DNA from 4 places in the Salipaludibacillus sp. CF4.18 genome. Region 1 is predicted to be linked to each of the others. Evidence: riboswitches for the same ligand, from Rfam matches in the RefSeq annotation. Region 1 holds a riboswitch; each other region holds the start of a gene.
The links. A riboswitch is a leader RNA that binds a small molecule or an ion and turns the genes downstream of it on or off. The one in region 1 is predicted to bind lysine.
Positions count from the first base shown of each region.

Region 2: another riboswitch for lysine. It lies ahead of dapA (4-hydroxy-tetrahydrodipicolinate synthase); the one in region 1 lies ahead of ACHABW_RS14405 (Na+/H+ antiporter NhaC family protein).
Region 3: another riboswitch for lysine. It lies ahead of lysA (diaminopimelate decarboxylase); the one in region 1 lies ahead of ACHABW_RS14405 (Na+/H+ antiporter NhaC family protein).
Region 4: another riboswitch for lysine. It lies ahead of ACHABW_RS08785 (aspartate kinase); the one in region 1 lies ahead of ACHABW_RS14405 (Na+/H+ antiporter NhaC family protein).

Region 1 covers NZ_JBIMEV010000023.1:33,534-41,695, forward strand. Annotated here, with positions in the region: gene ACHABW_RS14380 (bifunctional metallophosphatase/5'-nucleotidase) at 1-196, shown strand, start outside; gene ACHABW_RS14385 (HD-GYP domain-containing protein) at 241-1,338, shown strand; gene ACHABW_RS14390 (thymidylate synthase) at 1,613-2,407, shown strand; gene ACHABW_RS14395 (dihydrofolate reductase) at 2,404-2,889, shown strand; gene yunB (sporulation protein YunB) at 3,064-3,885, shown strand; lysine riboswitch at 3,970-4,148, shown strand; gene ACHABW_RS14405 (Na+/H+ antiporter NhaC family protein) at 4,287-5,849, shown strand; gene ACHABW_RS14410 (M23 family metallopeptidase) at 5,986-6,993, opposite strand; gene ACHABW_RS14415 (YhcN/YlaJ family sporulation lipoprotein) at 7,100-7,681, opposite strand; gene ACHABW_RS14420 (YutD family protein) at 7,812-8,102, shown strand.
Region 2 covers NZ_JBIMEV010000003.1:54,788-62,949, reverse strand. Annotated here, with positions in the region: partial or broken gene pflB (formate C-acetyltransferase) at 1-1,068, opposite strand, end outside; gene dapA (4-hydroxy-tetrahydrodipicolinate synthase) at 1,309-2,199, opposite strand; lysine riboswitch at 2,357-2,539, opposite strand; gene ACHABW_RS03240 (EamA family transporter) at 2,741-3,652, opposite strand; gene ACHABW_RS03235 (GrpB family protein) at 4,084-4,599, shown strand; gene ACHABW_RS03230 (GNAT family N-acetyltransferase) at 4,663-5,190, shown strand; gene ACHABW_RS03225 (hypothetical protein) at 5,218-5,418, opposite strand; partial or broken gene ACHABW_RS03220 (MFS transporter) at 5,438-5,764, opposite strand; gene ACHABW_RS03215 (PHP domain-containing protein) at 6,359-7,144, opposite strand; gene ACHABW_RS03210 (energy-coupling factor transporter transmembrane component T family protein) at 7,170-7,985, opposite strand; gene ACHABW_RS03205 (energy-coupling factor ABC transporter ATP-binding protein) at 7,960-8,162, opposite strand, start outside.
Region 3 covers NZ_JBIMEV010000006.1:852-9,013, forward strand. Annotated here, with positions in the region: gene lysA (diaminopimelate decarboxylase) at 1-1,335, opposite strand, end outside; lysine riboswitch at 1,448-1,624, opposite strand; gene ACHABW_RS05865 (spore germination protein) at 1,682-3,172, opposite strand; gene sigF (RNA polymerase sporulation sigma factor SigF) at 3,253-4,008, opposite strand; gene spoIIAB (anti-sigma F factor) at 4,022-4,462, opposite strand; gene spoIIAA (anti-sigma F factor antagonist) at 4,459-4,815, opposite strand; gene ACHABW_RS05885 (D-alanyl-D-alanine carboxypeptidase family protein) at 4,958-6,121, opposite strand; gene ACHABW_RS05890 (pyrimidine-nucleoside phosphorylase) at 6,433-7,734, opposite strand; gene ACHABW_RS05895 (purine-nucleoside phosphorylase) at 7,748-8,162, opposite strand, start outside.
Region 4 covers NZ_JBIMEV010000010.1:38,196-46,357, reverse strand. Annotated here, with positions in the region: gene ACHABW_RS08790 (MMPL family transporter) at 1-1,384, shown strand, start outside; gene ACHABW_RS08785 (aspartate kinase) at 1,630-2,877, opposite strand; lysine riboswitch at 3,040-3,324, opposite strand; gene uvrC (excinuclease ABC subunit UvrC) at 3,381-5,162, opposite strand; gene trxA (thioredoxin) at 5,374-5,688, opposite strand; gene ACHABW_RS08770 (electron transfer flavoprotein subunit alpha/FixB family protein) at 6,021-6,992, opposite strand; gene ACHABW_RS08765 (electron transfer flavoprotein subunit beta/FixA family protein) at 7,011-7,781, opposite strand; gene ACHABW_RS08760 (enoyl-CoA hydratase) at 7,853-8,162, opposite strand, start outside.

The sequences.
Region 1 (8,162 bases):
GATAAGTGAAAAAAATGTTATCATTAACGGTGTACCCCTAATTCGGTCGAAAGATTATAAACTTGCGACACTTGATATGTTTACTTTCGGTCATTTGTATCCATCAATTAGTTCTCTAACTGAAAAAGAATATTACATGCCTGAATTCCTTCGTGATGTATTAGCATGGAAGTTAAAGGGGCTCAAAAATAAATAGTATGAAATGAATTCTAAATAATCGATGAGGGGAACGTATTTATTATGAAGTTAAAGTCAATTTATTCGATTCAAATTAGTGATCGTTTGGCTAAGCCTATTTACAATGATAATGGCCAACGATTATTAAATAGTGGGATTGCCCTGTCAGAGTCGATGATAAGCAGATTAAAGGAAAAAGGGATTTCCTATCTTTATATTGAAGACGACCTTACCTCAGATATCTATGTGACTGATGTTATTTCTGAACAAACAAAGGCCAAGTCATTAAAGACTATTAGTGACAATTTCACGAGTATATCTTACCGGATTAAAACAGGTAAATCAGTAAATTTACATGAATTGACGCCTTCCTTTTCAAACATTATTGACTCTATTTTACAGGAAATATCCGGCAATGACGAAGCGATTTCCATGCTCGCAAACGTTGTTTCTTTTGATTCTTATGTGTTCCATCATTCCTTAAATGTAACGGTGTATACCATTGCGTTGGGAAGAAAACTTGGTTTAAATGAGAAGGAATTAAAAGATTTAGGGCTTGGAGCAATTCTTCACGATGTTGGAAAGATGGGTATTCCGGTTGATATTCTAAATAAAACAGATAAATTGACGGAAGAAGAGTATGAAACCATTCAAAACCATGCGGAATTAGGTTTTGAAATGATTCGTAAGTCAGGTGATTTATCCTTATTAACAGCACATTGTGCATTTCAACACCATGAAAGACTTGACGGATCAGGTTATCCCAGACAATTATCGAGTAAAGATATACATTATTATGCAAGAATCATTGGGGTTGCAGATGTTTATGATGCGATGACTTCCAATCGTGTTTACCGAAAAGCTTTTCTGCCACATGAGGCTCTTGAACTTCTTTATAGTGGGGCAGATATTCTTTATGATAAAAAAATTATCGAAGTCTTTTCTAAAACAATTGCTATATACCCGATAGGTTTAGAAGTAACGCTAAGCGATGGCAGACAAGGGATTATCATTAACAATAATACTGAACTTCCATCCAGACCAATTATAAGAGTTAAGTTTGATGGAGAAGGTAATGGGTCTTATGATATAGATCTGTCAGATGAATTAAATGTCACGATTTCATCTTGTGATTCTTTGACACAGGAGACCAAAATATAACTTTACATGTAGCGATAGAAACTCTGCCTGCGGTTTTAGTCGTATAAAAGAAACTGCTAATCGCGCAGATCCTGTGCAGGCAGGAGAAAACGCTACATTTAATAAAAGACGGCTATGCGGTTTTGATTAGAGGTAAGAATTTATAAGTTGACAGCTATCTTTACGCCACACGCATCAAGGGAAGTTCGCTCTTGATGCTTAAATGATGGTGGCTTTAAAGATCACGCTGTATTTAATAAAAGACGCTGCGCGTTTTCATTAGGAGGTTCAACCATTGAAACAGTATTTAGACTTGTGTCAACATGTACTTGATAAGGGTGTTAAAAAAGAGGATCGTACAGGTACGGGAACGATAAGTACTTTTGGTTATCAAACAAGATTTGATTTAGCAAAGGGGTTCCCGGTCGTAACTACTAAGAAATTAGCGTTGCGTGCAATTATTCATGAACTGCTTTGGTTTATTAAAGGCGATACGAATATAAAATATCTTAAAGAAAACAAGGTGCGTATTTGGGATGAATGGGCAGACGAAAATGGCGATTTAGGCCCGATTTATGGGGAGCAATGGCGATCCTGGCCGACTCCATCAGGAGAAAGTATAGACCAACTAGGTTCTATTATTGAACAAATTAAAACGAATCCTGATTCAAGGAGACTTATTGTAAATGCTTGGAATGTTGCAGATTTAGATGAAATGGCTCTAGCGCCATGTCATTGCCTGTTTCAATTTTACGTGGCCGACGGGAAGCTCTCGTGTCAGTTGTATCAACGAAGTGCAGACGTTTTCCTGGGTGTACCGTTTAATATTGCTTCCTACTCTTTATTAACGATGATGATTGCACAAGAGTGCGGCTTAGAAGTGGGTGAGTTCGTTCACACGTTCGGTGATGTACATATCTATAACAATCATATAGAGCAGGTTGAACTGCAGCTTACAAGAGATCCTCGTGCTTTACCTACGATGAAGCTAAATCCTGATCGAAAGCATATTGAAGATTTTACAATTGAAGATTTCGTGCTTGAAGGATACGATCCTCATCCACATATTAAAGGGGAGGTATCTGTATGATCTCCATGATTGCGGCGATGAGTGAAAATAACGTAATCGGAAAAGATGGGCAGATGCCCTGGCATCTGCCCGGTGATTTACAATTCTTTAAACAGACAACCAACGGACATTCAATTGTAATGGGAAGAAAAACATTCGAGTCTATTGGACGACCTTTACCAAAACGCAGAAATATAGTGTTGACGAGAAATAATGACTTTTCGGCAGAAGGAGTTGAAGTCATTAATAATTTTTCTGAAATGGATAAGCTTGTAAAAGATGAGGAAGAATTTTTTGTCATTGGTGGTGCAACGATTTATGAACAGCTGTTGCCACTAGCCGACCGATTATATATTACGGAAATACATGAATCATTTGAAGGGGATACATTTTTTCCGGCCATTGACGATGGCCAATGGGAAGTTGTGGCCTCAAAAAAAGGCAAGGTGGATGAGAGGAATTCCCATGCTCATACCTTCCTTACATATGAACGAAAGAATTAATTATTTTACGGTGGGCTCATTAGTCCATCGTATTTTAATGAGAAGCCTTATCTACTTTAAAAACAACATTCAATGTGTAACAAAGCCTAATGAAAAATAAATACTACTTCACAGTTATTGTTGGTACAATCTTTGCCTTTTCTAGCATATGTATGTGCTGAAGGGGGAATCACAATGAAGACATTTCGCACCGTTCGGCCAAAAAGCCGAAAGAAGAAAGGACCTCTTCCTTTCCGTTACGTTTTTATGATTTCGTCTATTATATTTATTATGCTAACACTCACCGGCTTAGGCATCATTGACGCGGGTGTTAGACCGACTCTTATTGCTATTGCGAAGACTGAGACGCAAAGGATTGGTACCTTAGCTATTAATGATGCTGTTTCTGGTCAATTTCTTGATAATACGGATATGGATGATTTAGTAGAATTAGAAAAAAATGAAGAGGGTGAGGTTACTTCTGTTCAGTTTAATTCTGTCATCTATAATCGGGTATTGCAGGAGACCACGGAAAGTGTACAAAATTATTTAAACGACATAGAACATGGGCGTTCAAAAGATAATAGATTTCCAAAGGATGTTGACGTTAATGGAGAGGGAGCGGTTTTTTCTGAAGATGGAATCATTCATATGATTCCGCTTGGGCAAGCTACAAACAATGCACTGTTAGCTCACTTGGGGCCTCGAATTCCTGTGCGGTTATCAGCAATAGGGGCTGTGAAGTCCAATTTAAAAGAAAATATTTTAGATGTTGGGATTAATAATACCTATATGAGTATATCAGTGGAAATTGAAGCGGACGTACAAATAGTGATTCCATTTGCTACAGCTACGGAAGTTGTGAAAACTTCTATCCCGGTTGGAATGATCTTGATTCCAGGGGAAGTTCCAGAGTTTTATGGTGGTGAAAGTGGCACTGGCACCGGAGGAATGACTCCAGCTGTGATTCAAAGACCTGATGGACTGGATGATTTAGATTTGGAAACAAATAACTAGTGAGTTATTGTTGAAAATAAGTGATACGTTTGGTATAATAATTCAGGCTTAAAAAAATTGAATATTAAAGTAGACCTCATCAATCGGTGAGGTAGAGGCGCAAAGTTTATTACTAGGAGACTGGAGTTAGGACAACGAGGAAAGTCTTTGAAAGGAAACATTGCCGAAGCATTGTGATCGTGTCCTACGATGCAACAGCTGGGGTAATATTCAATAAATATTACACTGTCACTATCTGTTAATAGTGGAGAACTACTGAACTGTGTTGGAGATTCGTCTTAACTTCATATTGAAGTGGCAAGGGATTTTTCCTTTGCTGCTTTTTTTAGTTAGAGCTAACAGTACAGTCTAAAGTTAAGGTGTTATAATCAGTCATTTTATTTTTACAGGAGGAGAAAAGTATGGAACTTGGAATTTTATCAATTGTACCCCCAATTTTAGCGCTTTTAATGGTCATTATTACGAAAAGAGTACTTGTTTCTTTAGGGGTAGGAATTATTGTTGGTGCCTTGATGGTAAATCAAGGAGAGTCAATGATCATCGACTCTATTTCTCAAATAGCATCCATTGTTTCTGGAATATTTATTGTGGATGGGGCAATCAATTCATGGGAATTTTATATCATTTTATTTTTGCTATTATTGGGGATGATTGCTTCTCTCATTACCATCACAGGCGGGAGTCAAGCATTTGGGGAATGGGCTCTAACAAAAGTTAAATCACGTATTGGAGCACAATTTGTATCAGCCTTTCTTGGAATTATTATATTTATTGATGACTATTTCAATAGTTTAACGGTCGGAAATGTTAGTCGTCCTTTTACGGACAGGCATAATATCTCTCGGGCAAAATTAGCGTATATCGTTGATTCGACTGCAGCACCTATGTGTGTTATTTCTCCACTGTCGAGTTGGGGTGCGTACATTATCACGATCATTGGCGGAATTCTTGTAACACACGGTGTGACTCAATACGAGGCGTTACAGGCGTTCCTATTTATCGCACCGATGAATTTTTACGCGATATTTGCCATCTTATTTGTGCTTGCAGTTGCATATTTTAAATTGGACATTGGTCTCATGCGAACTCATGAAAACCGTGCGATCAATACAGGTGAGTTAGTAGATACTAAAAAAGGACCAGCACCTGGTGAAAGTGATCAAATGAAACCAGCTGTAAAGGGGAACGTTGGAGACTTAATCTGGCCAATTGCTGTATTAATTGTTGCAACTATCCTGTCGATGATTTTAACAGGAATCCAAGCAACGGAAGGCTCTGTTACATTGCTGGCAACGTTTGAAAATACAGATGTTGCAGCTTCTCTTTTGTATGGTGGGATCATAAGTTTAATTGTCGCAATAGGAATTTCTTTTTCACGTCGTCTACCAGTTAAGATTTTAGGGGTTGGTTTAGGAGCAGGAATAAAATCGATGCTTCCCGCAATATATATTTTAATTTTTGCATGGACGATTATTGAAATTATTGGAGCTTTGGGTACAGGGGAATATTTAGCCGGACTAGTTGATGAGCATATTCAATTAGGCTACTTACCAGCTCTATTGTTCATCATTGCTGCATTTATGGCATTTAGTACTGGTACTTCATGGGGAACGTTTGGAATTATGCTACCGATTGCAGGTGATATTGCTGCAGTAACAGACATTAATTTAATGCTTCCTGTTTTAGCAGCAGTATTGGCAGGAGCAATTTTCGGTGATCATTGCTCTCCGATTTCCGACACGACAATACTTTCGTCTACAGGAGCAGGAAGCCACCATATTGATCATGTCATGACACAATTACCTTATGCCCTAATAGTGGGTGTTATCGCAACATTATCCTTCTTGGCTCTCGGTTTTTCCGGCAGTGTTTGGATTGGATTACTTGTCGGGTTTGCACTGTTTGCATTAACAATTTTCATTCTAAAAGTACTAGTGAACAGCTCTGTGTATCAAGAAGTATAAATCTTATATTAACGCAAAAAACGGCGAGTATTCTACTCGTCGTTTTTTTAGTTAAGTAAGTTAATAAAAGATGCTAAGCGTTTTTCTTTCCATGTAAGGGTTTGGAGCTATTTTTCTTATCGATTAAACTGTTTTTTTATTTTCCTTGCTTTCTTTCAGCTCTTTCCCAGACTCTTAAAGAAGGATAGGGATCGAATGACCATTCCGTATAACCACTGTCTTTGTACATGCCATAATGTAGGTGTGGGGGGAATTTCCCTTGTGTACCTTCTTTACCATACCCGGAGCTTCCAACATAACCAATGACATCTCCTGGTTCAACGACTGTTCCTCGTTCCATGCCTTGCTCAAAGGAGCTTAGGTGTGCAAAGTAATGATAGACGTTACTTGTATCCCGAATACCTACGCGCCATCCACCGTATTTATTCCAACCCTTTAATTCAACAATGCCGTATGTGGTTGCTCTGACAGGTGTACTATGTCCTGCAAATATATCTGTACCTTCATGGATTCGTTTTCCGCCCCATCCTCGAGCATTTCCCCAAGTTGTTCGATAGCTGTAATTAAAATGTAAGGGAACCGGGAAAGCTCTCTTTGATACATCAAGTGAATCAATTTCACGATAGACACTGGCGTGACCAAGGATTAATTCAACTGCTTTGTCACGTTGATAAAAATCCCATAACCCCGCTCTTATACTAGATTCTTTGGAACCATACTTGTTCATATGCACAGCAAAGGTATGAAGGACATCTTCGTCATTTGTTCGTTCAGCTCTTCCATCCTCATTACCATCTAATCCTTTGCCACCAAAAAAAGCAATCGATTTTGGGGTTGTATCTTGTTTATTCGGATTTAATTCACCTGACCAGTTATCCTCGGAATAATAAATGGCAATTAACCCTTCTTCTTCCGGTAAATCTTTTTTTGCCTGTCTTAAACTTCTCTCATAGCTATCTATACCGGCAAAATAAAACCATGGAATTGATGTTTCTGCTTCTGTTTTTAGATACAATGCCATTCGTTCCTTGTGTAAATCCTCAGAGGATAAATCTTCTTTATCAGTTGCTGAAGTTAACGTTGCAGGGGAGAGGATCAACAAAATGACGAATATGAAGAATATCTGGTAATAGGGAAGTTTCACTCAACTAGTCTCCTTTCAATTATTTTCTTGTATCGTTTGATTATTATGATGTATTCATACGTGAAATATGAAAAGCCTCGTACGACCGCACGAGACCGTCACTAAATTAATCATTTTGGGCTGATTCGTTTGCTAGGTCACCTTGGGGAGAATTTTTCATTCTTTCTATTATTTGTTCCAAAGCCCGCATATTTTCAATATCTCTAGAGGACTCGCCTTCAAAACTTTCAATGTCTTCCATTAACAGAACATCATCACTAACATAAATATCGTAATAATCAGGTACCACTGATTTTGCTGTTTTTCTTACTTGTTCTGCGACAGCTTCGCGATCCTCGGAGGAATGTTCAAATGCAATCAACACATGTTGACCAGTGACTAATACACCTGCATCATGAACATTTTTTAAGTTTGCAGACATCTCACTGATACTTTCTGCTAATAAGGGACGATCATAAACTGCATAACCGGGCACTTCTTCCTCTTGCGCTTCTTTTTTAGAATGACGTTCAAATCCATATTGTGTGAATTGATTCGTATCTCCTACGTTTTCCTTGTTAATGGCGTGCGATTGTTCATTAGATCCATTCATGAAGTTGAATCCTTCCATATTGTCGCCACAACCGGTCAATAGGATGGATAGTACAAGGAAAAAACCACAGCTTTTACGAAATTGATTCGTTAACATATTTTCCACCTCCTTCTTGATTAGGATGTACAATTTTTCTTTAAGTTAAGGTGGTAATTTATGATAACTAAGCATTGAATTTTAGAAAGAAATAAGGCAAGATAGAAGAAGTGAAGGCAGGTGATCATAGATGGTTGAAATTCAGGGAAATACGTATGAAGTTGTGGAAGAGTTTCGAGAAGGTTGGTCTGAAGAAGATTTCAAGGCTAGATTCAGTGACGTCTTAAATAAATATGATTACATTGTCGGGGACTGGGGTTATGAGCAACTTCGCCTTAAAGGTTTTTTTGAAGAAAAAAATCGTAAGTCCTCTGTTGATGCCAAAATAGGTTTTTTACCGGAATATCTATATGAATATTGTAATTTTGGATGTGCCTATTTTGTGGTAAAAAAAGTAACAGGAACACAAACGAATTCGTAACGGTGGAGACTCACACTGTATTAAATAGTATGTTTTATAAGGAATCTATATAAAAACAGC
Region 2 (8,162 bases), on a different contig from region 1:
TTAACGTGTGTAAAAATCGGAATGAGTTTTTTGTAACCAATGGACGACCGTCTTTACCAATTCCACCAATAGATTCGGTTACCCAAGTAGGGTCACCACTGAATAATTCATTATATTCAGGTGTTCGTGCAAATTTTACTAATCTTAGCTTCATAACAAAGTGGTCAACTAATTCTTGTGCATCTTTTTCTGTCATTTTTCCAATTTCGAGATCACGTTCAATATAAATATCTAAAAAGGTAGAAACCCGTCCTAAACTCATTGCTGCCCCATTTTGTTCTTTTACTGCTGCTAGATAGCCAAGGTAGAGCCATTGAAAAGCTTCGCTAGCGTTTTGCGCAGGTTCTGAAATGTCAAAGCTGTAAATATTCCCAAGCTCTTTCAACTCTTGCAAGGCTCTGATTTGCTCCGCAATTTCTTCACGTAATCGAATGACATCCTCCGTCATTTTACCTGCGAGACTAGCAAGCTCTTCTTTTTTTACAGCTACTAGATAGTTGACACCATACAAGGCAACTCGTCTATAGTCTCCAATAATTCTGCCGCGGCCGTATGCGTCTGGCAGACCAGTAATAATACCGACCTTTCTAGCGAGCATCATTTCAGGAGTGTAAGCGTCAAATACTCCTTCGTTGTGAGTTTTCCGATAATCAGAAAAGATTTTTTCTACTTTTTCGTTCAATTTATAGCCATAAGATTCAAGCGCAGCTTTAGCCATTCTAATACCGCCATATGGTTGCATGGAGCGCTTAAAGGGGATATCAGTTTGAACACCAACAATTTTTTCCGTTGCAGGATTTAAATAACCTGCCTTATGGGAGGTTATCGTTGATACTATTTCTGTATCAAGATCATACACACCACCGCGTTCACGTTCTTCTTTTGTTAGTTTCATCACTAGTTCCCATAAATCTTTTGTAGCTTTGGTTGCGTTAGTTAAAAAAGACTCGTCACCTTCATATACTTTGTAATTGGTTTGGATAAAATCTCTTACATTTACTTCATTTTCCAACCCTGTTTGAATCCTTCCCATCCACGCTTTTCATTTTTTTCAAAAGTAGTCACCATCAAAGATTCCTCCATTTCTAAATTGAGATAAAAGTTTTTATGTGAAAACATTCACATGATGTTGTAATTTAATTATAAAACAGAATAAGGAAGAGGAGTAACTTGAAATGTGACACTTTCATGACGAATATAACAGAATGTTTTTTCTTATATAACAGAAGGTAAAAGTGGTGATTCAGTAGTACAAGTTTTATAGTACAGGCAACTCAACTAAAAAAGGTGTCCCTTAGGACACCTTTTTTAAACTGCTGATGAAGAGTATATTTTATGTTGGATTGCTTGATAGATTGTTTGTGCTTCTAACTCTGTTACCGGAATCATTGGTAATCTAACAGGTCCTACGTGTATACCCTTCATTTCCAATGCTGCTTTCACTGGGGAAGGACTTGGCGCAATAAACATCGCTTTCATCATTGGCACTAAATCTCGATGAAGTGCGGAAGCATATTGGCTGTTACCGTTTTGGTGAGCGGTAATCATAGTTTGCATCTCACTACCAATAATATGTGAGGCAACAGATACGACTCCGTGTCCACCGATGGCTAATACCGCTAAGGTTAGACTATCATCACCACTGTAGAGAGAAAAGTTCTCTGGAGTATTTTGAATGATCGTAGTCATTGCATCAAGATCACCACTTGCTTCTTTAACGGAAACAATATTTTCAACCTGGGATAGTCGAATGATAGTTTCCGGTAACATGTTCACGGCAGATCTACCAGGAATATTGTAAAGCATAACTGGTAAGTTTGTAGACTCGGCTACCTTTTTAAAATGAAGGTAAAGGCCTTCCTGATTTGGCTTGTTGTAGTATGGATTAACGAGCATCACTCCATCTACACCAGTTTGCGTTGCTAATTTTGTTAATTCTACAGATGCTTTCGTACTGTTGGAGCCTGTTCCAGCAATAACCGGGATTCTTCCATCGACAACTTCCACGATATAACGGAATAATGAAAGTTTCTCCTCATTCGTTAATGTTGGGGATTCTCCAGTTGTGCCTGCAACAACAAGACCATCTGATCCATTTGCAATTAAATAATTTACTAATTCTCTTGTAGCATGAAAATCAATGTTTTCCTCTTGGTCAAATGGCGTGACCATCGCGGTTAAAACGTGTCCGAAATTCATTTGAAACACCTCTATTCAACAAATTTTGTTCGTCCAATCTACATGACGAGTCCAAGGTCCTGAATAGAGCTAAATCGCATGAGTAACTGTTATTTAAACACTAAAAAGCAACAACGAGGGTATCGTTGCTGCTAGAATGTATAACACAGTTATTCCAGCGTGAGATAGCCCTCCATATAGTCATCTGACTACATGACAGTTCTGCATTTATTCAATGACAGACCCAACAACAATCCTATGAGCAGACTATTGCTTCGGCAAGTATCCCTTTCGATATTTATCATAGGAGCTCAATCTCCTCAAAATACGTACTAATGACCTTTGCACCTCTATACTCACTTCAAAAGATAATTGAAGTAAATAAATATGAACTTTGAGTTTACTTTATCAAAGAAAAGTAACTTTTGCAATAGTTTTTGAATTTTATCTGTTGGACTTGGTTCTACTATTCCCGTAATACAATAGTTGAAACTTGTCTATGAAATAGGAATAGTCTAAATAACGCTCGCAGCAAGTCTTGAAAGAATAATAAAATATTAAACTAAGATACTTTTTCCGCTTGCCAATTTTTATTTTTTGAAAAAGAAGAAAGCTTTATATTACCTAGAGCAACACCAAGGAGAACAACAATAACACCTAACCATTGGATGGGTGCAACGTATTCTACTAAAACTACTGCAGAAAGTATGACAGCGACTGGAAGTTCAGAAGCAGAAAGAATTGTTCCAAGACCAGTGCCAACTTTCGGCATTCCAATCGCAAATAGTAACGGTGGCAAACAAACCCCAAATACGCCTAGGAAAACGCCATATGGTGAAAAGCTAATCATTTGCGAAACACTCTCAAATGCGGTAGTCGGAGGGAAAAGAATACTAACAAAGATAAGTCCTCCTGTCGCGATTAGCGCGCTTTTCTGTAAAGGAGGAAGTTCTTTTCCAACGTTGCCGCTAATAAATAAGAATGAAGTAAACGTGAAAGCAGATAGAATACCAAAAATGACACCATTTATCGTAAAGCTTCCAAATCCATTCGTAATAATTGCAGTAGCTAAAAGTGAGCCTATGAGTAATATGACAATCGAGAGCCATTGAGCTTTACTCGGAGTTTTGCGATACAGAATGTAATCAAACAGAGATCCAATCCATACAAATTGAAATAAAAAGATGATCGCTAATGAAGCATCTATAGTTTGCAGCGAAAAGTAATAAAAAACACCGGTTAAACTCATAGGAATTCCGCAAAGTAAAAGCAAGCCAAGATACTTTATTGACATCTTGGATTTTCTAGTGAAAAGCACAAGTATCCAAAGAAGTGCAGCACCTATCATAAATTGACTAATAGTAATTTGAGCTAAATTAAAACCAGCACCATATGCAAGTTTCACACTCGTAGATAGTGCTCCTAAAGAACAACCACCAATAAAAACAAATAAAGCATACATCCACATTTTCATAATCTTTCACCTCTAAATTTATTTTGAATACAAAAAAGCCATACATCGGGTCAGATGTATGGCGAAAATAAAGGATTACCCTTTAGAAAAGTCCATGTTCTTCACAAATTGCGAAGTTTTGATATTCAATTATTCCTTATTCATCTTAGTCATTTATTAAGGTTTTGTCAAGGGATTTTCAGCAAAATGGATATGAAGAGGAAGATGGAATGTTAGAAGCCCACGGAACAGCGGCGGTAGTGCCTACAGTATGCGTATATTCATGTGATATTGCGATGGAAGCGTCCAGCTGCGGCAAGGGGGTGGAACCGCCTGTTCTAATTCACCACGGACGGATGCTTTCACTTTTTTGATAGTGATTGTAAGAAAATGTATAAAGTAATACAATTAAAAGCAGATATCATATAATCATTAAGTGAGGGTGAAAAAATATGAGAAAAGTCGAGGTTGTCTCTTACAGAGAAGAATGGACACTATTATTTCAAGAGGAGTCTATAAAAATATCTCGTATTTTCGGGAGTGAGTGTATACATCTATATCATATTGGCAGTACAGCAATACCGAACATGCATGCTAAGCCAGTAATTGACATCCTTGTTGAGGTGCAGAAGATAGAGAATGTCGATTCTTTTAACTTGGAAATGGAGCGGATTGGCTATGTGGCTATGGGAGAAAACGGTATTGAAGGTAGACGTTTTTATAAGAAAGGGGGAAATAACCGGAGTCATCACGTTCATGTTTTTGGAACGCAAAATAGAGAAATACAACGGCACATAGTATTTAAGGACTACTTGATAGCTCACCCACATGAAGCAGACAGGTACAGTCAACTGAAACAACTGTTGGCGAAAAAGTATCCAGATGATATCGAGAAATACATAGATGGTAAAAACAATTTTATTAAGGATATCGATGCTAAAGCAAATAGATGGTTAAAAGCTAGATAAAATGAAACTGGTATAATTATGAGCAGAATTTGCATTCATTAATGATGGAAAGGAGATCTTAATATGATAGAACTAAAATTTTTTGACACTGCGGATTTTGAAAGGCTTATAAGTTGGATTGATTCCCCGGAGTTATTACTAAAATGGGGTGGACCAGGGTTTATTTATCCATTGGATGAGGGGCAATTAAATATATACACGAAAAATTCGAATCATGAAAATGCAGAAACTCTCGTATATAACGTTATTCACCAAAAATCCGGTGAAATTCTTGGACACATTTCCTTAGGGAAAATAAATCGAAAAAATAGATCTGCCAGGATCGGGAAAGTATTAATTGGTTCTGAAGATGTAAGAGGGCAAGGTATAGGACAACAAATGATGAAAGAAATACTCAAAGTAGCATTCGATGAACTTCAATTACATCGCGTAAGTCTGGGAGTGTTTGACTTCAATACTGCTGCAATAAAGTGTTATGAAAAAGTAGGCTTTAAAAAAGAAGGTTTACTTAGGGACACTGCAAAAAATGGAGACGAATATTGGAGTCTATATGAAATGAGTATCTTAGAGGAAGAATGGAGGAGAAATTAAATCATGAATAAATCAAAAAAGACTTATTCATGATGGGAATTTTTCCATTCTAGAATCATGATATTTTCGTTTGGAAGGCTTTATGATAACGAATAATAAAACAGTCGTCAGCACCAATGTGATAAAAGCACCACTTACAACGGCATATTGAACGGAAATTAAATGAACTGTGACAGCAAAAATAGAAGTGGTAACTATGACAAGAAAGGCTTCAACAAAACCATACATACTTCCAATACGTCCCATAACTTATAAAAAACACCAAGATGTAAATGACCCATAAGGAAGTATAGAAAACTGCTAAACATGTAATTAGAATGCCTTGCAGAAGATCCAACAAAATCATGAAGTGCTTTTTGTTAAGCCGGTCAATTATGCTGCCACTCCATAAATTAGTTACCAGTGTAGCTAAAGGTTTGATGATGTAAAGTAATGCCACGGCAAGAGCAGATCCTGTCATATTGAAAACGATAACATTCAAAGCAATAAAGTAGATCCACATGCCAATATTGGAAATTCCAATACCAAATAATAAGATGGAAGGATACTTCCATGATTTCAATACTATTTTAATATTCACTAAAAAACCCCATCCCCAAGAATTTAATCTTGAGGACGAGATTCGAAATCGCGGTGCCACCCCAGTTTATTAATATGTCACCATATTAATCTTATCAAGTACGTCAAAGGCAGAAACACCCGTGGTTTACTAGAGGTTCAAACAAATGATTATACTTTAGCTCTATAACGGGAGCTCCCGTCACATCATCCCCAGCGAAGGTTCCAATGCGACACTTAGAGGCTTGGTTCAATAAATTCATTCTTACTCCTTTTCAATTAACGGAGCTCCCTGTAAAGAACATCATTACCTACTCTTCTCTTCATTGCGTTTCAAATATTTAAAATATCTTATCATTTATAACAAATATTGTAAACAGTGTTATTTTACAAGATAAATTAGAGTTAACTCGTAAAAAGCCCTGAGCGAATGATGATCCCCTTAAGGTAAGGTAGATTATTTCCTTTGGGTATCTAATTGGGCATGAACTCCCTAATTTACCAGGCTCATGCCTTTTATTTTTGCCTTTATTCGATTGTGATTAGGTTTTCTTATTTTTGCATTTTATTTTCCAAATCAGAATCTATTACTCAACTAATTAATTGTTTCTTAAGAACGATTTGGTATAGATAAAGGCTCCCTATCTGTTAACTTTTCCTTTAATAATTTTTTTACTAGAGTTGCTGCTTTTACTTTGACATCAAGAGCTGGAGAAGTCTGAACGGTAAAGTTTCCAGTTGAGATGGAAGCTTTTAATTCATTAACTGTATTACACTCCTCATTAAAATCATTATAAACACTTCCGTATTGTAAGTATTGGTGAGTGTCGCTGCCTCCAACAATTGGGAGACCAACTACCTCCGCAAAATTAATTAATTTACTTGTATATGGTTCTTTTCCATATGCATATAGATCCTTCCCGTTTAGATCAAAAGCATCGAGGCGTTGAAGCTGTTTGATTTCAAGATGGTGGAGAGGGGTGCTCTCCCGGAATGGATGAGCGCCTATTTTTAACAATTGATAACCTTCAACAAGATTCAAAAGATCATCAAAAGGAAGGAATGTTGTCTCGGTTGTATGATTTTCTAGAGCTTTACGAATCTCCAGCACATCTTCACGGTTCCCAATCAGGAGAATATGTCCGTTTTCCTGAATATCTACTTCAATTCCTGGAAAAAGCTTTAATCCGTCAATCATATAATACCCTTGCTCGTACGTGTAATTCTTTTCAAGGAAATCAAAAAGATCATTCATTCGAAAGGTGTTAAAATGTTCCGTCATTGCCAGGGCTGTTAACCCGCTTGCTTTTGCCTCTTTCATCATCTCCCTAAAATAGTCAGGCATAAACAGCGACTTTTTAGATATTTTTACGTGACTATGAAAATCTATTCTCATGATAAAACCTCCTGTTTTTTAACTATTAAATATTTCCCACAACAAACAACGTGACAACATACAAAGCTGAAAATGTTAAAAACATGTAATCGCGAGATCGAAACGATAAATGAGCAAGCTTGATCTTTTTGACCTTCGGATGATTAAATGCATAGAAACTACCTTTCACCTCTAACGCTTCAACTGTTGTTCTTGCCCGCTTTGCAGTACTCAACAGCAAAGGATAAAAAGATAGTACAGCGATCTTTGCAAAATAACCTATCGTACGCCAATAAAGAAAACCATGTTTCATAGGGGCCTTTCCACGTAAACGGAAGGATAGAAATACGTGATGATATTCTTCTAGTAAACTAGGGAGCATCCGATAACCGTACGCAATACTAAAAGAGACTTGGCCAGGGACACCGATCTTTAGAAGTACGTTGCTCAATTTTTCCGGATCTATCGAACAAAAAACGGTGATACTTGCTAACGAGATGATAGATACCTTCATGGTTAAAATAATAAGCGGCAATATCACACTTAAATCACCACCAAAGAACCAAGATGCGATCAACAAATAACCACCTTGTCCTAGTAATCCTAAGCACAGAATCAGGATAATTAAAGGAGATATTTTGGCTGTGATTGTAGTTATAACCATGAATACCAGTAGCCCTATTAGTACAGGCTTATTATGAATAAACCAAGGAGCCATTCCGAAAAATAGATACCAGATAAATAGAGTACGTGGATCGAGCTTCGCTAAAAAGGTGTGACCATTCCCATAAGCAGTATTTAACAATTCAATTTTAACTTGTTCAACAGAGAGTTTTTCAGATAATTTCCGTGTATATTCCACTAGGATTCTCCTCTTTTTTTAATGCATGAACAAATTCTTCGACAGTGTAGGCGAGGGGAGACATATGTAACTTCCTGCTTAACTCTAAAATCTGAGGGGGTTTTAAACCAGCTAACTCAAGCAGGGATACGTTACTGAAAACTGATTCACGGTCTCCGTCGTGAATAACCTCCCCTT
Region 3 (8,162 bases), on a different contig from region 1:
CGTACCTTCTACCCGATTCTGTCCCTTCACAGCACTATAACGACGTTCATGCCGAACAAGGTCTTCTAATGATTCTCGTTCTATAACACATTCATGCTCTCCGTTTTCAACAAAAACTACCGCTGGACGTAATATGCGATTATAATTATTTGCCATGGAATAACCGTATGCACCTGTTGAAAATACCGCTAAAATATCCCCCTGTGTAGTCTGTGGCAAGGAAATATCCCAGATAAGCATGTCTCCACTTTCACAGCACTTACCGGCAATACTGACAACCTCTGTATTTTCTTCGTTAGCTTTATTTGCAAGAACCGCTTCATATTCAGCCTGATAGAGTGCCGGGCGAATATTATCAGTCATCCCGCCATCAACTGAAATATAGGTGCGAATGTCGGGGATGTCTTTTCTACTTCCTATACTGTAAAGCGTTGTACCTGCTTCTCCAACCAAAGCACGACCTGGCTCAATCCAAATTTCCGGTACTGGCATGTCTAATTTCGCTGCTTCTTCTTTGGCTTTGTCAACCATATAATCAATATAAACATGGAGAGGAAGAGGGTGATCCTGGTCACCGTATCGAATCCCAAAACCACCACCTAAATTAAGTACATTTGGATAATAATCTAATGTTTCTTTCCAAGCAGCTAAAGAACGGTAAATTTCTTTCACAGCTTCCTGGAATCCTTCCGCTTTAAAAATTTGTGAACCTATATGGGAATGTACACCCTGTAAAGTTAAAAAGGAATGAGATAATATCATTTTTATAGCTTTCTTCGCTTGCCCACTGTTTAAATCAAAGCCAAATTTAGAATCTTCTTGACCGGTTGAAATATATTCATGTGTATGGGCTTCGACACCTGGAGTAATTCTGATCAAAACATCCATCTTCGTTTTGTTTGTTTCTGTTATCGCCATTAACCATGCCAATTCTGTGAAATTATCCACAACAATACAGCCAATTTTTTCCTTCACTGCCATTTCCAGCTCATCCGGCGTCTTGTTATTTCCGTGAAAATGGATTCTGTCTACAGGGAAGCCTGCCTGCAATGCTGTGTAGAGCTCACCACTTGAACAGACATCCAAACTTAAGCCCAATTCATCGGCCAATTCGACCATCGCTATGCAGCTGAACGCTTTACTAGCATATGCTATTTGATAATTTACACCTTGATTTATAAATGCTTCCTGAAACTCATGTGCTCTATTTCGAATATCTTTCACATCGTATACAAATAGTGGTGTACCATATGTTTCCGCAAGGGTAGTGGCATCTACCCCGCCAATTGTCAAATGACCTTCTTGGTTGACACTACTAGTACCATAAAAACCCATCTATATCACTCCTTATCAGCAAACCCTCTCGGTTCTTTTATATATGAATAAAAAAAAGAATGAATGCGAAACACATCCATTCCTCTTGGTTTTCGATTAGTCCATCGGTTTCCAATAGGATAGTGCTCCACTACAAACGCAGTGACAGTGCATAGTTTATTCAACTATACCCCAGCAAGCTAAGTCAAGGAAACATAGCTGCTTCGGCAATTCGACCTTTCCTCTGTTTTCATAGCTGTCCTGAAGCTCCAACAGTATACTTTTTCGAGATTGCACCTCTACCTAATTACAAGTTTTTATTCATTTTGTTAAACAATAGCATAGTTAAATTATTCACGCAACAACTTTACGTTTTTCTCTGCTTTATTGAATCGACTGGATGGACAACGCTAGGTCTTATCCGTTTAAGCGGAACTGCTTGACGTATAAAAATATCTATTGCAGCTTTAGGATAAAGCGGTAAAAATGGCCACAAATATGGCGCATTTAACGCTTTTCTTCCGGCTAAATATGCGAGTGAAATCACACAGGAGATAACAAGTCCCGGGACACCGAAAAAACCTACTGCAAGTATTAAACCTAATCGAAGTAATTTTATTGCTACCCCCAGCTCATGACTAGGTGTGGCAAAGATGCCTATAGCAGCTACTGCTACGTACAGAATTACTTCTGGGACAAATAGTCCAACTTGAATGGCAATGTCACCAATTAACAGGGCAGCGACAAGACCTAATGCAGTAGCCATCGCGGTTGGGGTATGAATCGCTGCCATTCTTAACAGTTCGATTCCTAATTCTGCAAATAATATTTGTCCAAATATAGGTATATTTCCGTTCACTTCATTTGGTCCTATAAATTCAAGGTTAGCAGGTAATAGACCGGGATCTTTAACTACTAATAACCAAAAAGGCAAAATGAATAAGGAAAACAAAATCCCTGCAAAACGTATCCACCTCATAAAGGACCCAACCAAAGGTGCTTGTCTATATTCTTCTGCATGCTGTACATGATGAAATAATGTTGTTGGCAGAATGATCACACTGGGAGAAGTGTCTACAAACAAAATGACATGACCTTCAAATAAATGGGTTGCCGCTACATCTGGTCTCTCTGTATATCTAACCATCGGAAAGGGATTCCAGCCTTGTTTTACTAGAAATTCCTCGACCATTTTATCTGCCATTGTTAAGCCGTCTATATCAATTCCATCTAATTCTTTTTTAATTACTTCTACCAATTTTGGATCGACTATCCCCTCGATGTAAGTAATACAAATATCTGTTTTTGACCTTTTGCCTACCTGGGTCATTTCATTTCTAAGTCTTTCATCACGAATCCTTCTTCGTGTCAAAGCTGTGTTTTCGATAATATTTTCTGTAAATCCATCACGACTCCCTCTTATTACTCTCTCTAGATCTGGTTCCTCTGGTCCTCGACCAGGATAGCTCCTCACATCGACTATGATTGCTTCTGATTCACCTTCTATTAAGATGAACACCAGGCCTGAAAGCATCTCTTTTATAGCGTCTTCCAGAATTTCAGTCATTTTAACTTGAACATGTGCCAAATGATTCTGAATTTCTTTACGAGCATCTAGTTTTTTAGAGTGAGTCGTGTCAAGAAACATTAATTCTTTGAGTATTTCAATTACGTAGTCAATATCACATAATCCATTTGTAAAATAAATCTGAACGTCCTTATCTAATATATGTAATTTTCTAACGTCTACATCAAAGCTTTTTCCGATTCCAACTCTTCTTGTAATTTCCGCTTCATTAACAAGAATGTTAGGTGATATTTTGGGCTTTTTATCTGTTTCTTTTTGTGATTCACCCATATTAAAAGTCCCCTTTCTATTGTGATCACACATAGTATGAGTGAATAAGGAAGAATCAATACAAAAAAAACAACTCAACTTTATTCGTTGAGTTGTTCCTTTAATTGTAGTAATATTTTTTTCTCCAGCCGTGATACTTGAACCTGTGAAATTCCCAATCTAGTAGCCACTTGAGATTGCGTCTGATCTTTATAATAACGTAAAAAAATAATTAGTTTTTCGCGTTCCGACAATTTTTCCACTTCTTCTTTAAGCGCTATTTTTTCAAACCACTCCGAATTGCTATCATCAGAGATTTGATCTAATATTGTGATTGGTTCCCCATCATTTTCATATACTGTCTCATGAATAGAAGCCAATTGTCTGCTCGCTTCCTGGGCAAAAACAACCTCCTCAGGTGAAATGTCTAACTGTTTAGCAATCTCTTTCACTGTAGGAACTCTACCAAGACTTTTGGATAATTCATCACTCATTCTTCGAATATGATTAGCAGTTTCTTTAATCGACCGGCTTACTTTCACTGTTCCATCATCTCTTAGAAACCGCTGAATCTCTCCTATGATCATTGGAACTGCATATGTGGAAAACTTTACGTTAAAGCTTAGGTCAAATTTATCGACAGACTTTATTAATCCAATACACCCGATTTGATATAAATCATCCTGGTCGTATCCCCGGTTCATAAAACGTTGCACCACAGACCATACTAATCTCGTATTATGGTGAACAATTTTTTCACGTGAAGCTTTATTACCACTTTGAGCTTCTTTAATTAACTTTTTGACCTCTTTATCTTCTAGGTGTTTCCGTTTTTCTTTTTTCACATTGGCACTCATCATAAAATCCCTCTCAATTCGCTAGTGCTTTAGAATTTGAGAGACGTTTCGTCAAGGTTACCGTTGTCCCGTTCATTGGTTCTGATTCCACTTGCAAATTGTCCATAAAGTTCTCCATAATGGTGAATCCCATTCCACTTCTTTCAAGTTCAGGTAATGACGTAAATAAAGGCTGCTTCGCTTCTTCAAGATCATTGATGCCTCGTCCCTCGTCCCGAACAATCAAGTGAACCGTTTCTCCTTCTAACATTACTTCAATATAAATTGTTCCTTCGTTGCCTTCTCCATAACCATGAATAATCGCATTCGTTACAGCTTCACTCACAACCGTTTTGATTTCAGTTAACTCATCCATTGTTGGATCCAACTGTGTGACAAATGCGCCTACGGATACTCTGGCAAACGATTCATTTTCACTAATTGCTGAAAAAGATAATTCCATCCGATTATTCATGACGCCACCACTCCTAAACTGCTTAATCCTTCTCGCTCGTTGGATGTAATTGAAACAATTTTATATATCCCCGAAAGTTCGAATAACCTTTTAACCTGAGGAGAAATGCAACACACGACCATTTCTCCTCCCATTGCCTGCACTCTCTTATAACGACCTAGAACAACCCCAAGTCCAGAACTATCCATAAAAGTTAATTTTTCTAGGTTTAATAGTACATGAGTTAAATTATTTTCAGATAAAGCAGCGTCCACTCTTTCCCGCAGATTAACTGCAGCGTGATGATCAAGTTCCCCAACAAGACGCACGCATAAAACTTCTTCTCTTTTTTCCAAGTCAATCAATAAATTCATGTTTCAACCTCTCCTTCTCCATTTTCTTCACCACATATTTAAAATGGTTTACGTAGCTAATTCCATCTATTTCTCTTTATTTCCTTCTCAAAAACAAAACTAGTGCTACTTCGCTAAAACAATTCAAATTTAGCATTTTTCTCTAAGAGGCATTTCCAAAAAGAACTTCACTTGTTCGTTTCATCAGTCTCCAAAAAGAAGCTTCTTCCACATCGTCCGTGGCAATAAGCGGCATAGATAGGAGAGTCTCACCATCTCTTTCAAGCGAAATAGTGCCTAACTCATCGCCCTTTTGAATTGGTGCTCGTACATCTTCTTTCCACACTGTCTTTTCTAATAACCCATCTGTTTTTTCTCCTTTTTTCATTAGAATCGAAACAGGTTCTTTTGCACTAACACTTACGCTAGATTCAGCACCTTTATCAACCTTTACTTCACCTAGAATATCTGTTGCTTCATGCTGAGTGTGAAGGGCGAATTGACTGTATGCATAATCAAACATTTCGGTAATTTGGCGATTTCTCTCTTTTGGAGATGGAGCACCCATGACGACAGCGATCATCCTCATGCCATCTTTGTTCGCACTAGCAGTCAAACAATACATTGCTTCTCTGGTGAATCCAGTCTTCAATCCATCTGCACCAGGATAAAATTTAACTAATTTATTCGTATTAACTAACCAGAAAGGGTTATCTGTATTTTCTCTCAAATAATCTTCGTACAAGCTCGTGTACTCCGTAATTTCCTCGTGTTTTAATAATTCCTTTGCCATCACTGCCATATCGTAAGCCGATGTCTCATGATTAGCAGCTGGAAGGCCGTTCGTATTCTGAAAAGTAGTATTTTCTAATCCCAGTTCCTTTGCTTTTTGATTCATTTCTTTCACAAATTCTTCTTCAGATCCTGCCAAAAACTCAGCCATTGCTACAGTCGCATCATTACCAGAGGCAATAGCAATCCCTTTCATTAATTCTTTGACTGTCATTTCTTCCCCAGGTTCCAGAAAAATTTGTGAACCACCCATAGAAGCAGCTTTTTCACTGACGCGAACTGTATCTTCCCAAGTAATTTCCTCGTTATCCAACGCTTCCATAATTAACAACATTGTCATAATTTTGGTCATACTTGCCGGTGGAAGCTTTTCTTGACTATTTTTTTCAAAGAGAATTGTCCCCGTATCCCTCTCCATTAAAATAGCAGATGTCGCTTCTTCCGCAAACTCATGCTGATCTTCTTCCGCATTCGCTTGATTCATTGGTGTTAAAAAAACAAGGGTCGTTACCAAGCCAATAAGTATTTTTTTCACACGTATCCCTCCGATTATTATCAATCTATGCCATTCTATTTTCTCCAAAAAATCTAGTCTTATTCTTTAATGAATTTATTTCTTTATGAAAAACTTTCATACACCTGTTTATGGAACCTCATTCAAATAAAAGGATTGTTCTTAGAAGAATAAACCGAAGATATCAAAAGCGGCGACTCTAGCAGAAATAACAATAGCTTCAGAGCTATGTTAACAGAGGAAGAGGCATGTTCATTTCACGAGGAGGTAGAATTAAAAAAAGCCGTCAAGGAAAGTTGGTTAACTTTCCTTGACGGCTAAACTTTAAAACTTTACGTGATAATGTCATACACTAATGTAGGAGCAGAGACTGGATCAGATGAAAAGTGATAAGAAGCTAACACTTTACTCTTCGAATCAATGACATCTTTTTGATTCGAATAAATAGTAGCTAAAGATTCACCTTTTTTAACGGAATCTCCTATTTTTTTATGTAACTCGATTCCTACAGCAAGGTCAATCACGGAGTCCTTTGTAGCGCGACCAGCTCCTAATACCATTGCAGCGGTCCCTATATGATCAGCTTCTATACCTGATACAAATCCATCTTTCTCAGCAAGGACAGATTCTTTAAAGGATGCTTGCGGAAGTTTTTCTGGATTATCGACCACAGAAGGATCACCTTTTTGCGATTCAATAAATATCTTAAATTGCTCTAAAGCTTTACCTGAATTGATGGACTCTTCAAGCATCTCCCGCGCTTCCTCTAACGTATCTGCTTTACTGGCAACTACTACCATGTGACTGCCTAATGTTAAACATAAATCCGTTAAATCTTCCGGTCCCTCACCTTTTAACGTATCAATTGCTTCTTTCACTTCCAATGCATTTCCTATCATAAAACCTAACGGCTGGCTCATATCTGATATGATTGCGGACGTTTTACGACCAAGATTATTACCAATTTGAACCATCGCTTCCGCTAACTCTTTTGACTGAGACAATTCTTTCATGAATGCACCAGCACCTGTTTTTACATCAAGGACGATACCATCAGCACCTGATGCAATTTTCTTGCTCATGATTGAACTCGCAATAAGCGGAATCGAATTAACCGTAGCTGTTACGTCCCGCAGGCCATAAAGCTTTTTGTCTGCTGGGGTTAAGTTTTGCGTTTGACCAATTACCGCTGCTTTATTCGTATTTACTAGGTCAATAAATTCATCATTTGTGATTTCTACACTAAAACCTGGAATGGCTTCTAATTTGTCAATTGTGCCACCTGTATGACCAAGGCCACGACCACTCATTTTAGCTACAGGAACACCTAAGCTAGCTACAAGAGGAGCTAATACCAGCGTCGTTGTATCTCCTACCCCGCCAGTGGAATGCTTGTCGACTTTTATACCTTTAATTGCTGATAAATCTATCGTATCCCCAGAGTGGACCATTGCTTCAGTTAAGAAGGCACGCTCCTCCTGTGTCATGTCCTGGAAAAATACTGCCATTGCCCATGCACTAATTTGATAATCTGGAATTTCATCCGTAGAATAACCATGAATAATAAAATCGATTTCTTCCTTCGTATGAGCTTGACCGTCCCGCTTCTTTTCGATTAAGTCTACCATTCTCATGATTCATTCCTCCTTATTTTTTTACCCAAAGACTCTCATCTCCACTTTTTAATATCTCTTTAACGAGTTCTTTAAAGCGGGGTTTTGCTTTCGCCGCAACTTCCATGACTTCCTCATGAGTAATTCCTTCGATTGTTTCTCCGATTGCCATATCAGTAATACAAGATATCCCGAGAACATTCATGGACATATGACTTGCCACCATCACTTCAGGTACCGTAGACATTCCTACGACATCTGCACCAAATTTCCGCAGCATGATTAATTCCGCTCCAGACATGTATGTTGGACCACTTACAGCCACATACACTCCTTGTTGAAGGGTTTGACCAAGCTTCTTTCCTGTTTCTAATGCAAACTCTCTCAAGGTAGAAGTATACGCTTGACTCATATCCGGAAAACGAGGTCCATAATCATCAAGATTTTGA
Region 4 (8,162 bases), on a different contig from region 1:
CGATGCACTCATCGAGATTCGAGATGATATTCAATCCCAAGATACTGATCTAAGTGAAGCAAGTACTGGGACTCAGGATTTAGTGGAGGGGACACAGGAACTGCAAACCGGTAACAATCAACTCGCCGAAAGTGTTAGTGATACTGCCCAAGCTACAGAAGAGTCAGCAAGTGGGCTTAATCAACTTCAATCTTCGCTATCTGAGCTACAAGGTCAGTTAGACCAATTTAGCCAAAGTGAAGCTGTTCCGGTTGCCATCGGTGAGCAGTTAGCTCCTTTTTCTGGTGGAATGAATGAAGTTGCCTCAGGTATTACAAATGTTGAAGGAGGACTCAGAGAGTTATCTGAAGCCCAGCAAACAATTTCAAATGAAATGAATTCGATAGGTACTGGCCTAAGTGAAATGGAACAAGGTCAGCAAGAGATCACAGATGCTTTCGACGACATTCAAGGTGGTTATGTTGAACTTGCCAACGCGATGGATGAGCTTGCCGAAGGAGTCGCGGATATTGAGGATGGCCTAGCAGATGTTATGGATATTCTTGATGAGCTGTCGACACAGTCTCAACCACTGGAAGGTTTTTTTGTCCCACAAACTGCGTTTGATGATGGTGAATTAGATGAAATATGGGATATGTTTACTAGCCCCAACCGTAAATTAACCACATTTGACGTTGTTTTAGCCATTAACCCATACAGCAACGAAGCAATGGCGGTAGTCAGTGATATTGAGAGGCAAATAGATAATGCACTGAAAGGTACGGAACTCGAAGATATTACGTACTCTTTAGGTGGTCTAGCCGTAGTAAATCAGGATTTAAAAACGATCTCTGATGAGGATTTTAACCGAACGGCTATTATCATGCTTACTGGGATATTTATTGTACTCGTAGTATTGTTGAAATCCTTAGTCATGCCAGTTTATATCATTGCATCACTAATTTTAACTTATATTGCGTCCATGGCTTTTACCGAATTAATATTCATCCATATACTAGGATACTCCGGTATAAGTTGGGCAGTTCCATTTTTCGGATTTGTCATGCTTATGGCCTTAGGCGTCGATTATTCTATTTTTCTAATGGGACGTTTTGGCGAAAATGTGAGAGTAATGCCAATAAAAGAAGCATTAGTAAGTTCCATGACTCAAATAGGTACCGTTGTACTGTCAGCAGCTATTATTTTGGCTGGAACATTTGGGGCGATGATGCCTTCAGGCGTTTTATCTCTGCTTCAAATTGGTACTCTTGTACTGACTGGATTGCTCATATACGCTGTGATAATGCTCCCGCTGTTCATTCCAATGATGGTCACCATGTTTGGAGAAAAGAATTGGTTACCGTTTAAAAGACCGGAAAGGGAAGATAGTGAAATAGATCGATAAAATGGCTAAGAAAAACGGCAGAGCTGTTTTCTTAAATACAGCGTGATCTTTAAAACCACCCCCGAGTAGCACCTACTTAGTGCGTGTAGGTGCTACTCGAAAGGAAGCGAACTTCCCTTGATACGTGTGGCGTAAAGATAGCTGTCATTTTATAACTTTCTTATCTATCAAAAAAAAGGAGTTTCCTGATGATACATTCAGGAAACTCCTTTTTTTGTTTATATATGAGTACTGTTTTTAGTAAATTATGCCTTAATTGCTTCAATCTTTGCTTTTTCTTTCGCATCTAAACCAAAGTGTGCATGTAATCCTTCTACTGCAGTTATCATATCGACTTCTGGAACAACAACGGAAACTTTTATTTCAGATGTTGTAACCATTTTAATAGCCACTTCATGCTCTGCTAATACTTTAAACATATCAGAAGCTACACCTGGATTCGAAACCATTCCAGATCCAACGATTGAAACCTTAGCAAGTGTGCTTTCATGATTAATAGAACTGTAACATAATTCCGCTTTTTTATTGTGTAACAAATCCAAAGCTTTTCCAAGATCCTGTGTATCCAATGTGAATGAAACGTTTATCCCATTGTCAGAAGTCATTTGCTGAATAATAATATCAACGCTGATTCCCGCTTCAGCAAGCATGGAGAAAAGTGTAGGCATTGTTTCGAACTGATTTGGTAATCTTTCAATGGTAATTTTCGTTATTTCCGATTCAAAGGCTAAACCTCGTACAATTAGATTTTGCTCCACTGTTGCTTCCTCCTCAACCATCGTTCCCTCTACGTCCTCTGTACTTGAACGCACAATAAGAGGAACGTGATAATTTTTAGCAAACTCCACCGCTCTCGGATGAAGTACACCTGCACCTAAATTAGCTAATTCAAGCATTTCATCATACGACACGCTGTCCAGTTGACGTGCTTTCGTCACATACCTTGGATCAGCTGTGAAAACACCTGTTACGTCCGTATAAATCGAGCATGTTTCTGCTCCAAGTGCTGCAGCTAATGCCACTGCGGATGTATCGGATCCTCCACGCCCTAATGTTGTAATTTCTCCACTTGGACCGACACCTTGGAATCCAGCTACAAGAACTGCCCGGTTTTTGTTTAAATGCTTTTGCACTTTTTCTGCGTCTATTTCTGTAATACGAGCATCTTGGTGGACAGCTTCTGTTTTGATTCCTGCTTGCCAACCTGTCATAGACACTGCATCTACACCTAATTCTTTCAATGCCATAACTACTAATGATATTGTTACTTGTTCTCCTGTTGTTAAAAGCATATCCATCTCTCTGGGATCCGGTGAATCTGTTATGTCTTTAGCCAAATTCACTAATGAGTCAGTGGATTTACCCATAGCTGATACGACGGTTACAACTTTCTTTCCCGCATCCATATCCCGCTTAATTCTCCGTGCAACATTCTTAATTTTAGTTACATCCCCTACAGAAGTTCCCCCGAACTTCTGGACAATCGTTGTCAATATGAACGCCTCCTCGACTTTTTTTCACACATATTTCTGTCTTCAAAAATTCGTTTCATCTTTTCACACTGATCACGAGTGAATTCTCTCGTATAAAAGAATTCGACAACGAGACTTGTCTCCTTGCCGAATACGACTTCTAAGTTATTGGCAAAAGCCGTTTCGTGAGATAGTTCTCCACATACATAGCTATGTGGCAACTCAGCAATTATTCACTGCAAAGCCAGAATTGACCTTGTGAGTAAAATTTCAAAATTCGGTATTAAAATATTGAAAGTACTAGTTGCTGGTAAAAGCAAAAACCTCTCTGTTCTAAAGCACCACTTTCCGAAAAAATACTTTGTGAGAAAGACCTATTCTTCGGCGACTTCCTCTTTCAAACACTATCCTGAAATCTCACCGTTTTGCAGTGTTTTACTGATGGTTACCGCAACCCCTACCTGTTATTCAACCCATTTAATAGGTTAACAAATGCAACGAGTCATAGCAACACGGATCTAGCTTCATTTATTCCCCTCATCGCTCATCATTCTCTTTAAGGTTTCAGCAACCGACTGAGGTATTCCTAATCGCTGTATTTCTTCCACTGACGCCTCTTTCAAGCGTTTTAAAGATCCAAATTCTTTTAAGAGCATTCTTTTACGTTTTTCGCCAATTCCCTCGACCTCGTCAAGTATCGAAGTGAACATAGATTTCTTCCGAACATTTCTGTGAAAGCTGATTGCAAAACGGTGAACTTCATCTTGAATTCGCTGCAGTAAATAAAATTCCTGACTCGTCCTAGAAAGAGAAATGACCTCAGGGGGATCTCCAATCATTAGTTGGGAAGTCTTATGTTTATCATCTTTCACTAGTCCACAGACTGGAATCGATACATTCAGCTCATCTTCCAAAATTCCTAAAGCTGCCGATATTTGGCCTTTTCCTCCATCAATAACAATAAGATCAGGCAAAGGTAACTCTTCTTTTAACAGGCGCAAATAACGACGTCGAACCACTTCCCGCATCGATTCATAATCGTCCGGACCTTGGACTGTTTTTACCTTGTATTTACGGTAATTATTTTTATCAGGCTTACCATCGATGAATGATACCATCGCTGAAACAGGATCGGCACCTTGTATATTAGAATTATCAAATGCTTCTATTCGGTATGGTGTATCTATATTCATGGCTTGTCCGAGTCTTTCAATTGCTAAAACAGTCTTTTTTTCATCTCTTTCAATTAAATCAAATTTTTGTTGCAAAGCTAGCTTGGCATTTTTAATCGCTAGATGAACGAGTTCTTTTTTCTGTCCTCTTTTAGGTTGAATCGTTCTGACATTTAAAAATGGCGATACGATTTCAGGATCAGCTCCATCGGGAATAAATATCTCTGATGGTTTTTTATGCTGATCTTCTAAATAAAATTGACCAAGAAACGTATAAAAGTCTTCTTCCGGCTCTTGATAGGTTGGAAACAACGATACATCCCTTTCAATTAGTTTCCCTTGGCGAACAAAGAATACTTGAACACACATCCATCCTTTATCTACATAATAGCCAAAAACATCCCGATTCAATTGATCGGTGATAGTCATCTTTTGTTTTTCCATAACAGCTTCTATATGCTTCACTTGATCACGAAGCTCCTTCGCACGCTCATAATTCATTTCTTCCGAAGCAAGCAGCATTTTATTGGTGATATTTTTTTTGACATCTTCATGTCCACCATTTAAAAACTTCGTAATTTCTGAAACAAGTTCCTTGTTTTTTTCTTGCGTAACCGGAAACTCACAAGGTGCAAGACACTGGCCAATGTGATAATAAAGACAGACTCGATCAGGTAACGTGCGGCATTTTCTTAACGGATACAATCTATCTAATAGTTTTTTTGTTTCATTGGCCGCCTGCGCGTTTGGATATGGACCAAAATATTTTGCTCCGTCTTTTTTGACTTTACGCGTTGTAATTAGTCTTGGATGTTCTTCTTTCGTGATTTTTAAAAACGGATATGTCTTATCATCTTTTAGCAAAACATTATATCTTGGTTCATACTTTTTAATCAGATTTTGCTCTAAAATAAGAGCCTCTAGGTCAGAAGAAGTAACGATATATTCAAAATCCGTAATTTCGCTAACAAGCCGTTGCGTTTTTTTGTCATGAGTCCCTCTAAAATATGATCTCACACGGTTTCTCAGAATTTTTGCTTTTCCTACGTAGATAATCGTGTCATGTTTATTTTTCATTAAATAACATCCTGGTTGGGATGGTACTAATTGAATTTTTTCTTTAAGTTCTTCCATCGTATAAACCCCTTTAACATATGACCGTTCAAGCTTATTCAAAAAAGTCTGCTGTCCACTCACGTTTTTGAATAATCTCGAAGAATGTGAACCCCATGTGATTGAGGTTATAATATCTAACTATAGCACGAGTTTTTCCAAACTTGCTACTGATAAACACAGAAAAAACTGATCATCATAAGTGATGACCAGTTTCTTCAATATTTGTTAATTATACATGTTTGTTTAGTGTATCAGCTAACGCCTCTTTAGGCTGGAAACCAACGATTTGATCAACAACTTCACCATTTTTGAATACGAGTAAAGTAGGGATACTCATGACACCGTGTTTACTAGCTGTTTCCTGATTCTCGTCAACATCTAATTTAACGATTTTTACTTTGTCGCCCATTTCACCATCTAGTTCCTCAAGCACTGGAGCGATCATTTTACATGGTCCGCACCAAGGTGCCCAGAAATCTGCAAGAACTAAGCCTTGTTCTGTTTCAGTTGAAAAGTTTTGGTCAGTAACATTTACAATTGCCATTGTATATTCCTCCTTGGATTCTTTCATTCTTTAATTGAAATTTTAATTAATCTATAAGATGTTTTTAACTCCATAGAAAACACTATACAGCTTCTGTTCCCCTATAGACTAACCATTTAAACTTTCATTATCCCTATCATAACTAAACTTAAGCCTCATCGCAAAATAAATGCTTATAAGAAAAACGGCACAGCGTTTTTTATAAAATACAGCGTGAGCTTCAACCGCCGAGAGCGGATTGCTCCCGCTCTGTTCGAAAGCATAGAACAACCTCTAAAAAAAGATGTCCCAAAGTCTTTTCGCCTTCAGGACACCCTCTTATGTCAATCGTATTAAGCTAATACCTTTTTAAATTCCGCTGTTAATTTTGGTACGATGTCAAACAGGTCACCAACAATTCCATAATCAGCTATTTGAAAAATTTCCGCCTCTGGGTCTTTGTTGATAGCGACAATAATTTTGGAGTTAGACATTCCTGCAACATGCTGAATCGCTCCACTGAGACCAACTGCAATATAAAGGTCTGGAGTTACAACTTTACCTGTTTGACCAATTTGAAGTGCGTAATCGCAATACTCTGCATCACACGCGCCACGTGATGCACCTACCGCACCATTTAATACTTCAGCAAGCTCATCTAATATTTTAAAGTTTTCTTCCCCTTTCATTCCTCTTCCACCTGATACAATGACCGATGCTTCAGATAGATCAATACCAGAGGATGTATTTTTGACTACCTCTTTGATAATTGTTTGTAAATCTTTCACGTCAACTTCCAAACTTGCCACATCACCTGTACGCGATTCATCTTTTTCCAACGCTGGAATGTTATTTGGACGAATCGTCGCAAATGTTAAACCTTCTTCTACAGTAATTTTTTCAAACGCCTTTCCAGAATATATAGGTCTGATAAAAACAACGTCGTCTCCCGATACTTCCATTGATACAACATCAGAGACAAGACCCGATCCAATTCTGCTTGCCAATTTTGGTGCAAGATCTTTCCCCATCGATGTATGCCCTAGGAGAATACCATCCGGATTTTCTTGTTCAACTACCGCTTGAAGTACTTGTGTAAATCCTTCAGGTGTATACTGTGATAAGTTATCATGTTCCACAGTAATCACTCGATCAGCACCAAAATGAATCATTTTATTGGCTAAAGCGCTAACACTTTTACCTAGTAAAACCCCTACAGTTTCTCCGTCACCTGACAGTTGCTTTGCAGCACCAATACCTTCAAAAGACACATGTCTAAATTCTCCATCACGAATTTCGCCTACAACAAGTATTTTTTTTGACATTGTCATCATCCCCTTCTGTTATATCACTTTTGCTTCATTTTTTAGTAAAGAAACTAACTCGGAAACTTGAGAGTCTAATTCACCTTCTAATATTCTTCCAGTTGCTTTTTCAGGAGGCAGATAACGATCAACCGTTTTCGTCTTCCCCTCCACATCCTCTTCCTCTAAATCTAAATCATCCAAGTCCAATGTTTCTAAAGGCTTCTTCTTTGCCTTCATGATCCCAGGAAGCGAAGGATATCTCGGTTCATTCAACCCTTGCTGAGCAGTCACAAGGAGAGGAAGCTGAACTTCAATGATCTCCTGGTCTCCTTCTACATCGCGCTCAATAAAAGCTGTTGACCCCTCAATCTCTAATTTGACGATGGACGTTACATGGTTAAACCCTAATTTTTCTGCTAATCTAGGCCCAACTTGACCGGAACCTCCATCAACTGCGATATTACCTCCTAGAATAATATCAACCTCTTTATCTTTAAAATAAGCCGCTAAAAGCTCTTGCGTAGAATATTGATCACCATTTTCCACATCTTCGTCTTCAATAAGTACTGCTTTATCAGCACCCATAGCCAATCCGGTACGTATTTGCTTTTCAGCGTCTTCGTCTCCTACTGTAACTAACGTCACTTCACCACCATGTTTTTCTTTTAATTTAATCGCTTCTTCAATCGCATATTCATCATAAGGATTAATAATGAATTCCGCACCATCTTCGTTTACTATCCCATTTTCGATCTGGATTTTCTCCTCTGTGTCAAACGTTCGCTTCATAATTACGTATATATTCATATAAGTCCCTCCCAAAATTTAATTAAAATCTATTATCATTTAACCGCTTACAAAATACGAATCAATGAAAATTAGCGATCTTCAAAACTAGGTTTTCTTTTTTCAATAAAAGCTTTGATTCCTTCTGAAGCATCATACGTCTCAAATACTTCTCCAAAACGTAGCGCTTCTTTTTCCTGACCCTGTTCGAAGGGCTCTGTTTCAGAAACTTTAAGTAATTCCAATACATTTGAAATCGTTTGTATCCCTTTTCCACTAATTTTAGATACCAGCTTTTTTGCTTCTTCCAGCAAATGATCTTCGGAGTAAGCTTGATTAGCCAATCCCAATTTTACTGCTTCTACTCCTGTTACAGGATCTGACGTTAGAATCATCTCCATA